Regions from separate parts of the Noviherbaspirillum sp. L7-7A genome, predicted to be linked through region 3. Evidence: predicted binding sites of a transcription regulator. Region 3 holds the regulator's gene; each other region holds the start of a gene.
What was found. Region 3 encodes sigma-54, which starts transcription at its own class of promoters, with help from an activator protein. Its sites were predicted from a motif close to TGGCANGNAANCTGCTTT; they were not measured.
Positions count from the first base shown of each region.

Region 1: KTQ42_RS00260 (nitrate/nitrite transporter) is a predicted target of sigma-54. The motif match lies at 2,142-2,159, and genes of this name have one in related genera.
Region 2: pepA (flocculation-associated PEP-CTERM protein PepA) is a predicted target of sigma-54. The motif match lies at 1,842-1,859, and genes of this name have one in related genera.
Region 4: KTQ42_RS13070 (BMP family protein) is a predicted target of sigma-54. The motif match lies at 2,190-2,207, and genes of this name have one in related genera.

Region 1 is NZ_JAHQRJ010000001.1:48,070-51,171, reverse strand. Features, by position in the region: gene nirB (nitrite reductase large subunit NirB) at 1-1,922, opposite strand, end outside; gene KTQ42_RS00260 (nitrate/nitrite transporter) at 2,195-3,102, shown strand, end outside.
Region 2 is NZ_JAHQRJ010000001.1:1,423,755-1,426,856, forward strand. Features, by position in the region: gene KTQ42_RS06380 (mechanosensitive ion channel domain-containing protein) at 1-125, opposite strand, end outside; gene lpxO (lipid A hydroxylase LpxO) at 452-1,351, shown strand; gene pepA (flocculation-associated PEP-CTERM protein PepA) at 1,910-2,731, shown strand; gene KTQ42_RS06395 (SDR family oxidoreductase) at 2,826-3,102, opposite strand, start outside.
Region 3 is NZ_JAHQRJ010000001.1:3,747,382-3,750,483, reverse strand. Features, by position in the region: gene lptA (lipopolysaccharide transport periplasmic protein LptA) at 1-504, shown strand, start outside; gene lptB (LPS export ABC transporter ATP-binding protein) at 506-1,249, shown strand; gene KTQ42_RS17105 (RNA polymerase factor sigma-54) at 1,262-2,746, shown strand; gene raiA (ribosome-associated translation inhibitor RaiA) at 2,822-3,102, shown strand, end outside.
Region 4 is NZ_JAHQRJ010000001.1:2,855,763-2,858,864, forward strand. Features, by position in the region: gene KTQ42_RS13065 (ABC transporter ATP-binding protein) at 1-1,042, opposite strand, end outside; gene KTQ42_RS13070 (BMP family protein) at 1,146-2,126, opposite strand; gene KTQ42_RS13075 (cysteine hydrolase) at 2,235-3,044, shown strand; gene KTQ42_RS13080 (amidase) at 3,041-3,102, shown strand, end outside.

The DNA of each region.
Region 1 (3,102 bases), 3.7 Mb from region 3:
ACCGTGCGCAGGCCCTTTGCATAGGCCAGGCCGGACGGCATGCCGAGGTCCTTCCACACCGCCGGCAGGTCTTCCTTCTTCACGCCCAGCAGGTCGATGCGCTGGCCGCCGGTGACCTTCACGGTGGGGATCGCATACTTGTCGACCACGTCGGCGATGCGGCGCAGGTCGGCCGCGCTGGTCTCGCCGCCCCACATGCGCGGAATCACCGAGTAGGTGCCGTCCTTCTGGATGTTGGCATGCGAGCGCTCGTTGATGAAGCGCGACTGCGGGTCGTCGATGGCTTCGTGCGGCCAGGTCGAGATCAGGTAGTAATTGATTGCGGGTCGGCAGCTGGCGCAGCCGTTGGGCGTGCGCCATTCCATGAAGCGCATTACGTCGGCCACGGTCAGCAGCTTGTTCTGGCGGATCGCGTCGCGCGCTTCCTGGTGGGTGTGGTCGGTGCAGCCGCACATCGGCTTGGCCTTGGTGGCAGCCGAGTAGTCGCCGCCGGCGGTAAACATGATGATCTGCTCCACCAGGCCGGTGCAGGAGCCGCAGGAGGCCGAGGCCTTGGTGTGCTTGCGCACGTCTTCCAATGTAAACAAGCCCTTTTCCTTGATGGCGCTGACGATGGCGCCCTTGCACACGCCATTGCAGCCGCAGACTTCGGCGCTGTCGGGCATGGCGGCTGCCATGGTAAAGCCTTCATGGCCGGTGTCGCCGGGGCGGCCGGTGTTGGCTTCCCCGAACATCAGGCTGTCGCGGATCTCGCCGATATCCTTGCCTTCGCGCAGCAGCCTGAAATACCAGCTGCCATCGACCGTATCGCCATACAGGCAGGCGCCGACCAGCTTGTCATCCTTGATCACCAGCTTCTTGTAGACGCCGCCAAGCGGGTCGGACAGCACGATTTCCTCGGTGCCCTCGCCGCCCATGAACTCGCCGGCCGAGAACAGGTCGATGCCGGTGACCTTGAGCTTGGTGGACGTGACCGAGCCCTGGTAGCGGCCGATGCCGAAGCTGGCCAGGTGATTGGCCGCGACCTTGGCCATCTCGAACAGCGGCGCCACCAGGCCATAGGCGGTGCCGCGATGGTTGACGCATTCGCCCACCGCGTAGATGCGCGGGTCGTAGGTCTGCATGGTGTCGTTGACCACGATGCCGCGGTTGCAGTGAATGCCGCTGGCTTCGGCCAGCGCGGTGTTGGGACGGATGCCCACGGCCATTACCACCAGCTGCGCCGGCACTTCCAGGCCGTCCGTGAAGCGGATCGCCTGCACATGCCCGTTGTCGTCGCCCACCAGTTCCTGGGTGTTCTTTGCCAGCAGGAACTTCAGGCCGCGGTCTTCCAGCGACTTCTGCAGCATCTTGCCGGCGACCGGATCGAGCTGGCGTTCCATCAGCCAGCCGGGCAGGTGCACCACCGTCACATCCATGCCGCGCAGCTTCAGGCCATTCGCCGCTTCCAGGCCCAGCAGGCCGCCGCCGATCACCACCGCATGGCTATGCTTCTCGGCCGCCGCGATCATTGCATTGGTGTCGTGGATGTCGCGATAGGAAATCACACCTGCCAGGTCGCGCCCCGGCACCGGCAGCATGAAAGGCGTGGAGCCGGTGGCCAGCAGCAGCCGGTCGTATTCGGCCACCGTGCCATCCTCGGCCACCACCATGCGGCGGGCGCGGTCTATCCTGGTGATCTTCTTGCCAAGATGCAGGGTGATGTTGTTCTGCGCATACCAGTCGACATCGTTGAGCATGATGTCCTGTATGGTCTGCTCGCCGGCCAGCACCGGCGAGAGCAGGATGCGGTTGTAGTTGGCATAAGGCTCGGCGCCGAATACCGTGATGTCGTAGATGTCTGGCGCGATCTTGAGCAGTTCTTCCAGAGTGCGCACGCCTGCCATGCCATTGCCGACCATGACCAATTTCAGCTTCTTCATTAAAGCCCTTTCCTGTCCATGGCTTCTCCATTAAAGCCATTTCAGCATCTGATGGCGCTTGCAGGATGCAAGACCAGTGCCAGCCAGGCAGGCGCCACAATTCACCGCAATAGCCCATAAACCGCACCGCAGGCGTGCACAGGCCTGAGTTTGATGGTGCATCGCACACCGAGGCGGCACCGGCGTTTCATAGACAAAAGCGGATGCACGAAAATCGACTGGCATATCCCTTGCATGGTGCAGCCCGCCTTTTAACGCCGATTGGACGCATCATGCAAAAAACCTCATTCTGGAAAGCCGGGCATACCCCAACCCTGCTGGCCGCCTTCTTCTACTTCGATCTCAGCTTCATGGTGTGGGTAATCCTCGGCCCGCTGGCCGTGCAGATATCGAAGGATCTCGGCCTGACCGCGGCGCAAAAGGGCCTGATGGTTGCCACGCCGCTGCTGGCAGGCGCTTTGCTGCGCATCGTGATGGGCGTGCTGGTCGACCATCTGAAACCCAAGAAGGCCGGACTGATCGGCCAGCTGGTGGTGCTGGCCGGCCTGACCTGGGCCTGGCTGGGCAAGCTCGACAGCTACCACAGCATGCTGACCCTGGGCATCCTGCTCGGCATGGCCGGCGCCGCCTTCGCGGTGGCGCTGCCGCTGGCGTCGCGCTGGTATCCGCCCGAGCACCAGGGCACGGCGCTGGGCATTGCCGGCGCCGGCAATTCAGGCACCGCTTTCGCCGCCCTGTTCGCGCCGGCGCTGGCCATGGCCTTCGGCTGGCAGAATGTGTTCGGCCTGTGCCTGATCCCATTGGGCGTGGCGCTGGCGGTCTACCTGATCTTTGCCAAGGATGCGCCGTCTGCACCGCCGCCGAAGTCGCTGGTGGAATACCTGCATGTGCTGAAGGACAAGGACGCCTGGTGGTTCATGTTCTTCTACGGCGTCACCTTCGGCGGCTTTTCCGGGCTGGCCTCGTCGCTGGCCATCTACTTCAACGGCCAGTACGGCCTGTCGCCGGTGACGGCCGGCTACTTCACCGCCGCCTGCGTCTTCGCCGGCTCGCTGGTGCGGCCCCTGGGCGGACGCATGGCCGACCGCATCGGCGGCATCAAGACCCTGTCCATCATGTACCTGCTGGCCGCGCTGTTCCTGTTCATCGCCAGCTTCGGCCTGCCCTCGGCGGCGATGGC
Region 2 (3,102 bases), 2.3 Mb from region 3:
GCTGGGGCGGCCGCTGCTGCCGGAGCGGCCGCCGGCGCGGCCTTGGCGCCTTGCGCGACGGCCGGGCGCATGCCCAGGGTCAGCAGGAAGGCCAGCAGCAGGGCCGCCAGCAATCCGGAAACCAATGGTGCACAGCAATAGCGTGACAGGAGGTGACGGAAAGGAAAGAAAGAAAACGGTTTTGGGGTCATCAAGGAAATTGCCTGACGTTATCAAGCCGGCATTGTAGCCACAGGTAACGATCAGGGGCTGCGAACGAATCAAGTATCGGCCACCTGCCTTCTCGGCAGGCCAGCGCTGTGGCTAACGCAATAACTCTTTGGCCTATAAAAATCTAAAAAAGCAACATTTGTTAGGAAAATTATTAAAAGGGTTAAAATCGCGCGTTCGGGTGCTCTGCCTCCACGGGCAAGTCCCTCCCTCTTACATCCTTGCCTATCCTGTTGCCGCCATGAAGTGGACCATCGTCGCCATCTATCTGCTGTCCATCCTGCACATCCATTTCCGTGGCAGGGTCAGGCTTCCTTTTTTCCGCCAGATCTTCGATCACTCGTCGTTCGTCTCTCCGCTCAATACCTTCATGCACATGTTTTCCGGCGTGCCGTCGACGCCGTATCTGCCGACCAATCAGTTCCCCGACCTGAAGCCGCTCCAGGAAAACTGGGAGATGATTCGTGGCGAAGCGCTGAACCTGATCGCCATGCAAAAGATCCGGGCAGCGGAAAAGAATGACGACGCCGGCTTCAATTCCTTCTTCAAGACGGGCTGGAAGCGTTTCTATCTGAAGTGGTACGACGCCAGCCACCCATCTGCCGAAGCCCTGTGCCCGAAGACGGTAGCCCTGCTGCGCCAGATACCCTCGGTCAAGGCCGCAATGTTTGCCGAACTGCCGCCAGGCGCCAAGCTCAACAGCCACCGCGACCCCTTCGCCGGCTCCCTGCGTTATCACCTGGGCCTGGTGACGCCGAATACCGACCGCTGTTTCATCGATGTCGATGGCCAGCGCTATAGCTGGCGCGACGGCGAGGCAGTGATCTTCGACGAAACCTTTCTGCACTGGGCCAAGAATTCCAGCGACGTCAACCGCATCATCCTCTTCTGCGATATCGAGCGGCCGATGCGCTACCGCTGGGCACAGAAAATCAACAAATGGCTGGGGCGCACGATCATGACCGCTGCCAGTTCGCCCAATGAAACAGGCGACCAGACCGGCGGCATCAACAAGGTGTTCCGCGTCTTCTGGCATGCAGGCCGCTACCGCCGCCGCTTCAAGGCCTGGAACCGCACCGTGTATTACATCGTGCGGGCGCTGCTGATTATCCTGATTGCAGCCTGGGTCATCCTCGGCTAGACGGGCGCACTTCCGCGGTACATCTCGCCGTATCAAGGCGCAGCATGCACGTGCTGCGCCATTGCTGACCTTCTTTTCTTGCGCAAACCCGCCTTCCGGGGCTGCGCGCTTTCCCCCACCCTATTGCGCTCCCCGCCGGACAAGCAAGTTGTCACCATGTGGCTCCAGCAAATGGACCAGCGCTCACGCTTTGCATACTGGAATTTTCGAAACTGAAACCACGAATATCTAGTCACTCAAGAAATTGTTAAAGGATTCACGACTCCACTAGGCTTTATGTGTAAATTTTTTCGACAATTTCCTTTTTACATATGGCTGTGACGAAGAAACAATTGAGTGCAGGCGACTATTTCAGGTGATTGGCAGCTGATAAACCCCCTTTCCATTGAAATTCAATGCCTTACTGAAACAATGCCGGTTTACTTTACATTCTCCGTCGGGAAATTCGACAGTGATTTGTAAACGATTGTTTTTTCAGGAAGTTCACGTTTGGCCCCTATCTTGCTTGTTACGCGGGAAGACGACAAGTCGCCCATGTAACAATTGATCGGAGAAAACATGAAACAAGCAACAAAAAGCATCCTGCTGGCAAGCGCACTGGCACTGAGCGCCGGCCTGGCTTCGGCACAGTCCTTCCCTGATTTTCAGGTCACCGAAAGCGCGGTTGCAGGTGCATTGGCCAACACCATCACGGCAGACAAGATCACCGGCAACTACGATGAAGTCATCACTTTCTCGGGTAACGCCTTCCAGGTCTCCCTGTTGTGGAATGCCGGCCAGTTCGTTGGCAACAATGGCGGCACGCCGGTGGCCTCCCAACTCGGTGCCGTAAGCCCCAACCAGTACGGCATGTATGCATTGTTCCAGGGTAACGGTACTGTCCAGCCCAGCACCGGCACCGGATCGACCTTCAATTTCGCACCTGGCGGCTCGCTGCGCATCTTCATCGATCCGAATTCGGACAGCCGCTTTGGCGCGCCAGGCACCGGCACCAGCGCCTTTGGCGTGACCAACGGCGGCGACGACTACCTGATCGCCACCGGCACGCCGACGTCCGGGCAGGGCACGCTGGATCCGACGCTGTCGACCTGCGGCGCCAGCAATGGCATCAACTGCGGCAGCTTCGGCGCATCGTCCTCGCTGAACCTGACTACGGCCGGCAGCCAGTACTTCACCAGCCCTAACCCCTTCTATAACATCTCGTTCCAGTCGGGCCAGTTGAACAATTTCTCGGCTACCGGCACGCAGCGCATCAACGGCTCGCTGGATGTGATCTTCGGCGGCGGCGGCAGCCAGGTTCCGGAACCGGCTACGGTTGCACTGCTCGGCCTGGGCTTCCTGGGCTTCGGTCTGGCGCGTCGCAAGGCCCGCAAGGCCTGATTCCCGCTTTCCCGCCGGGCTGGAAGAAAAATGCCTGCTTGAAAAGCAGGCATTTTTTATAGTGGCAGCGTCGACAGACTTCAGAAGTTCAAGGTCAGACGTCGCGCAGGTCGGCCACTGGCTGCTTGCCGAAATCGTCACTCAGCAGGAAGCGCAGCAGCTTGCGGGCGCAATCGGCTGGCGAGTCCAGCTGGCCTTCCCGCTTCAATGCCTCGAAACGCTCGCGCAATGGGAAACTGGCGAGGTCGCTGGCCCTGATCTGCGCCTGCATGTCGGTATCGATCACGCCGGGAGCCAGGCTGCAGATACGCAGCCCCGGTGCCACGTCCAGTGCAGCCGCGCGGGCGTGGTTGTCCAGAGCGGCCTTTCCA
Region 3 (3,102 bases):
GGCAGCTCGCTGGCTGAAAAGGCCGACATGACCAAGCCCACCAACATCGAGGCCAACCAGATGGCCTACGACGACGTCAAGCAGATCAACACCTTTACCGGCAATGTCGTGCTCACGCGCGGCACCCTGATCCTGAAGGCCGACCGCATGGTCGTCACCCAGGACCCGGCCGGCTACCAGTACGCCACGGTCTACGCCAAGCGCGGCGAGAAGGCCACCTTCCGGCAGAAACGCGATGGCGGCCCCAATCTCTGGATAGAAGGCGAAGCCGCCGACCGCATCGAGTACGACACCAAGACCGAGGTCGCGAAGTTCTACGTCAGCGCCAGGATTCGCCTGCTGGAAGGCGCCAGTCCGACCGACGAGGTCGAAGGCGAATTCATTTCCTACGACAGCAAGCAGGAGTTCTACTCGGTCAACAACACGCCCAGCAGCAACAGCAAGGCCGGCGCCGGCCGCATCAAGGCCATCATCCAGCCACGCAACGACACCAGGGCGCCTTGAGATGGAAAACAGCATCCTCAACGTGCAGGGCCTGCAGAAGAGTTATGGCGCGCGCCAGGTGGTGCGCGACGTCTCCCTGCATGTCGAAAGCGGCCAGGTGGTGGGACTGCTCGGCCCGAATGGCGCCGGCAAGACCACGTCGTTCTACATGATCGTCGGCCTGGTGCCCTCCGACGCCGGCACCATCGACGTGGACGGCGTCGACATCTCGCGCCTGCCTATCCACCGCCGCGCTGTGCTGGGCCTGTCCTACCTGCCGCAGGAAGCCTCGGTATTTCGCAAGCTCACCGTCGAGGAAAACATCCGCGCGGTGCTGGAGCTGCAGCGCTACGAGGGCAAGCCGCTGTCGAAGGAGCAGATCGCGAACCGGCTCAATGCCCTGCTCTCCGAACTGCAGATCGAAAAGCTGCGTGACAACCAGGCGATGTCGCTGTCCGGCGGTGAACGCAGGCGTGTAGAAATCGCGCGCGCCCTGGCCACCAGCCCGCGCTTCATCCTTCTGGACGAGCCCTTTGCCGGCGTCGATCCGATCGCCGTCATCGAAATCCAGCGCATCGTGCGTTTCCTCAAGGAGCGCAATATCGGCGTGCTTATAACGGACCACAATGTCCGCGAGACGCTGGGCATTTGCGACCATGCCTACATCATCAATCAGGGCGTGGTGCTGGCCAGCGGCCGCCCGGACGACATCATTGCCGACGAGTCGGTGCGCCGCGTCTATCTCGGCGAGCACTTCCGGATGTAAGAAAAGGCACAAATGAAACAGACACTTCAACTCCGCGTATCCCAGCATCTTGCGCTGACGCCGCAACTGCAGCAGTCGATCCGGCTGCTGCAGCTCTCAACGCTGGAACTGCATCAGGAACTGGAACAGATCCTGTCGGAGAATCCGCTGCTTGAACGTCTGGATGATCCGCTTGACCATTCGATCAGGCTGCTGGCCGACGGCTCCGTCAGCAGCGCACCCACCTCCACGCCAAGCAGCGACGCACCCGCTTCCGATGCCGCCCCTTCCGCGGAAGGCGAAGGCGGCTTCGAGGCCGGCGAAGGCGGCGGCGAAAGCAGCGATAGCGGCGCCGATGCCGACTGGAGTTTCGACGACGTTGCGCGGACGTCCAAGGCGCCGGAAGACGACGACGCCCGTCCCCAGATGGAAGCGCATGAGCTGACCCTGCGCGAGCATCTGCTGGAACAGATGCGCGTGACCGTCCAGAATCCGCGCGACCGCGCACTGGTTGAACTGGTCATCGATGCGCTGGATGACAACGGTTATCTGACCGAGCCGCTGGAGGAGATCCACGCGCGACTGCCGGAGGAACTGGAAGTCGAGATCGAGGAGCTGTCGATGGCGCTGAAGCTCTTGCAAAGCTTCGACCCGCCCGGCGTCGGCGCGCGCGACGCGTCGGAATGCCTGGCGCTGCAGATCAGGCGCATGCCCCGCGTTCCCATGGTGACGCGCCGCACCGCGCTGCAGATCGTCGAGAAGCACTTGCAGCTGTTTGCCCAGCGCGACTTCAACAAGTTGAAAAAATCCCTGGACTGCGACGAGGAGGACCTGCGCGAGGCCCAGGTAGTGATCCGGCAATGCAATCCGCATCCTGGGGCCATGTTCGCCAGCGACGCATCCGACTATGTCGTGCCCGACGTGATCGTCAAGCGCGGCAAGAACGGCTGGCAGGTGACACTGAATCACGAGGTGATGCCGCGCCTGCGCGTCAATGCGCTGTATGCCAACATCCTCAAGCAGAGCAAGGGCGAAGGCTCGATGAGTTCACAGCTGCAGGAAGCGAAATGGCTGATCAAGAACATGCGCCAGCGTTTCGATACCATCCTGCGCGTGGCCCAGGCGATTGTGGACCGCCAGCGCAATTTTTTCTCTCATGGCGCCGTGGCAATGCGACCTCTTGTGTTACGAGAAATAGCTGATACACTGGGTTTACACGAAAGCACCATCTCGCGTGTGACAACACAGAAATACATGCTCACGCCGCATGGCATGTTCGAGTTGAAGTACTTCTTTGGCAGCCATGTTGCAACCGATGCAGGCGGCGAAGCCTCATCGACTGCAATCCGGGCGTTGATCAAACAACTCATAGGAGCCGAAGACCCGAAGAATCCATTTTCCGATAGTCGCATCGCAGAAATGCTGGCGGAACAGGGTATGGTCGTGGCACGCCGTACCGTCGCAAAATATCGGGAAGCCCTGAAGATCCCTCCAGTCAACCTGCGCAAGTCCTTGTAGTTTTTTGCAGCATGTAACTCGCTGACATGTTTCATCTTCAGTGAAACCTCTGCCGGCCTTTCACAGGAGCGTAGTATGAATCTCACCATCAGTGGACATCATCTCGAAGTGACTCCCGCAATTCGTGAATACGTGCAAGGCAAGCTTGAGCGGATCAAGCGCCATTTCGACCATGTCATTGATATAGCGGTCATCTTGGCCGTTGATAATCTCCCTGAGAAAGAAAGGCGCCAGCGCGCCGAGATCACCCTGAGGCTACGGGGCAAGGATGTGCATGTGGCCAGCATTGCGCAGGACCTGTACGCCGCCATTGATACGCTGATCGACAAGCTCGATCGCCAGGTCTTGAAATACAA
Region 4 (3,102 bases), 890 kb from region 3:
GGAAGATGTTTTCCGCAACCGAAAGGCCGGTGACGCAGCCCACCGCATGCCGGTCTTCCGGCACGATGCCCACGCCGGCGCGGGTGATCGCCTGCGGCGTGCTGCCCGTGAGATGCCTGCCGTTGACGAAGAAGCGGCCGGCGGCCGGCTTGATCATGCCCGACAGCGCCGCCGCCAGCTCGCTCTGGCCATTGCCCTCGACGCCGGCAATGCCGACGATCTCATGGCGGTTGACGATCAGCGTGACATTGTCCAGCCGCAGCGCGCCATGCGCATCCTTCACCGTCAGGCCGTCGACCTGCAGCACTTCGTCGCGCACATCGCTGGAAGCCGGCTGGCGCGGCGCGATGCGCATCGCGGGCGTGGCCGGCGCACCCGCGTCGCGCGCGATCATGGCCGTTACCAGGCGGTCGATGTCATTGGCCGGCGTCGTCGACGATGCCACCGTGCGGCCGCCGCGCAGCACCGTGACGCGGTCGGCCACCTGGCGGATCTCGGCCAGCTTGTGGGTCACAAGCACCACGCCGCAACCGCTGTCGGCGACCTTGCGGCACACCTTCAGCAGCGCGGCGATCTCGTCGGGCAGAAGCACCGCGGTCGGTTCGTCCAGCACCAGCAGGCGCGGCTCGCGCATCAGGCACTTGATGATTTCCACCCGCTGCCGCTCGCCCACCGAGAGGTCGGATATCAGCGCATCCGGGTCCAGTTCAAGGCCGTACTGCGAGGCCAGCGCACGGATGCGGGCGCCGGCTTCACGGCGCTTCAGGAGGCCGCGGCTCTGGCCCAGGAGCAGGTTGTCGGCCACGCTGGCGTCTTCCACCAGGCTGAAGTGCTGGTGCACCATTGCGATGCCGCGCGCCAGCGCATCGGCCGGGCCGCGCGGCCGGTAGGGCGCGCCGTCCAGCAGCATCGCACCGCTGTCGGGCGCATGCACGCCGAACACCAGGTTGCATAGCGTGGACTTGCCGGCGCCGTTCTCGCCCAGCAGGCAATGGATCTCGCCGGCGCGGATGTCCAGGCTGACCCCGTCCAGCGCGGCCATCGCGCCGAAGCGCTTGCCTACATTGTCCAGCCGCAGCCAGCCCGCTTCCACGGCGGAGGGAGCCACAGCAGCGGCGGCGGGTGCGAAGGCGGCGTGCATTGCGTCAGCCTTCCAGCACCTTGATCTTGCCGTCCATGATGTCCTTCTTGATCTGCTCCAGCCTGGCCTTCTGCTCGGCCGTGGCGCCGCAGATCTTCATGTCGGAGGCATCGGCGCCCATGGCCAGGCCGAACGGCTTGTAGCCCGGCTTCCATTCGCCGGACACGGCCTGCGAGATCGCGTAATGCACCTGGTAGCCCACGCCGGTGATGCTGTAGGCCACGTACAGCGGGTCGCTGCCGCAGCGGTCGGTATAGCTGCCGATGATGTGGGTGCCCTTTTCCTTGGCCGCCTGCTCCATGCCGCGCAGGCCGAGGTTGAGGATGTGATAGTGCACGTCGGCGCCCTGGGCGATCGCGGCCAGCGTGGCTTCCTTGGACTTGGAGACGTTGTCGAAGTCGCCGGTGTAGTTTTCCACGTACTTGATCTGCGGATTGATCGCGCGCGCGCCGTTGCCGAACTCCTTGCCGGCATTGACGATGGAAGGAATCTCCATGCCGCCGACATAGCTGACCGCGCCGTTCTTCGACAGCATGGCCGCGGCCGCGCCGGCCACATAGGCGATCTGCGCCTGCTTGACGTCATAGCCGGCGACATTGGGCGCGGATTCGCCCTGGTTGCCGCCGACGATGGAAAACTTCTTCTTCGGGAAGCGCTTGGCCACCTTCAGCACCGCCGCCTGGGTCTGGCCGCCGACGCCGATCACCAGGTCGTTCTTGCCGGCCAGGTTGGTCAGCGCCTGCTCCATGTCGGCATAGTTGATGTTCTCGATCATCTGCACCTTGATCTTGCTGCCGAACTCCTTCTCGGACTGGGCCAGGCCGCTATAGCCCGATTCCATCCAGCCCTTGTCGGACTTCGAGCCGGGGATCAGCACGCCGACCTTGACCGGGTCGGCGGCCTGGGCCGGGCCGAACGCAGCGGCAATCGCCAGCACGGACACGGACAACAACAGGCGACGGCGTGATGAGGTTTTGCAACGCATGACTGGCACTCCTTTTGCATTGGGAAAGTCGACTTGCCCTGGCTTACAGGGCCTGACTCATCCATAGCAAGTTCGATGCCACTGCCGGCAATGCCCTCAGGAGAAACCATGCAGAAAGCCCCACCGCCACTTGCCCGCCCAGCCGACGGCATGCTGGGCCACAGCCCCAATACCGCATGGCGCGCCAGCGCCGAAGAGATCGACATGGCGGTGCCGCCGCCGCATCCGGTGCTGGCCCGCATCGCCTGCCAGCCGCAGTCGGTGCTGGTGAACCTGCGCCAGACAGCCATCATCGTGGTCGACATGCAGAATGATTTCTGCACCACGAATGGCTGGGTGCACGAGATTGGCGGCGACCCGACCCCGAACCGTGCGCCGATTGCACCATTGCAGGGATTGCTGCCGGCATTGCGCAAGGCCAGCGTGCCGGTGATCTGGGTCAACTGGGGCAACCGGCCCGACCTGGCCAACATGCCGCCCAACCAGATCCATCTGTACAAGCCGTCGGGCACGGGCACCGGCCTGGGCGACCCCTTGCGCAGCAATGCCGCGCCGGTGCTGCAGAAGGACTCGTGGGCCGCGGCCGTGGTGGATGAACTCAAGCCCGAGCCCGGCGACATCATGGTCGACAAGTACCGCATCAGCGGCTTCTGGGACACGCCGCTCGACAGCATCCTGCGCAACTTGGGCATACGCACCATCCTGTTCGCCGGGGTCAACATCGACCAGTGCGTGCTGCACACCCTGACCGACGCCAACTTCCTCGGCTATGGCTGCCTGCTGGTGGAAGACTGCTGCGCCACCACCTCGCCCGGCTTCTGCGCCGAGGCGGCGGTATGGAACGTGAAGAAATGCTTCGGCTTCACCACCGACAGCACGCGGCTCCTGAGCGCGCTGGAAACGGCGCGGCCGGCATGATGCCCGCGCCGCCCGACCTGTTCGGCGCCTTCCTGCCGGGCGCGCGCTGCACCGCCCT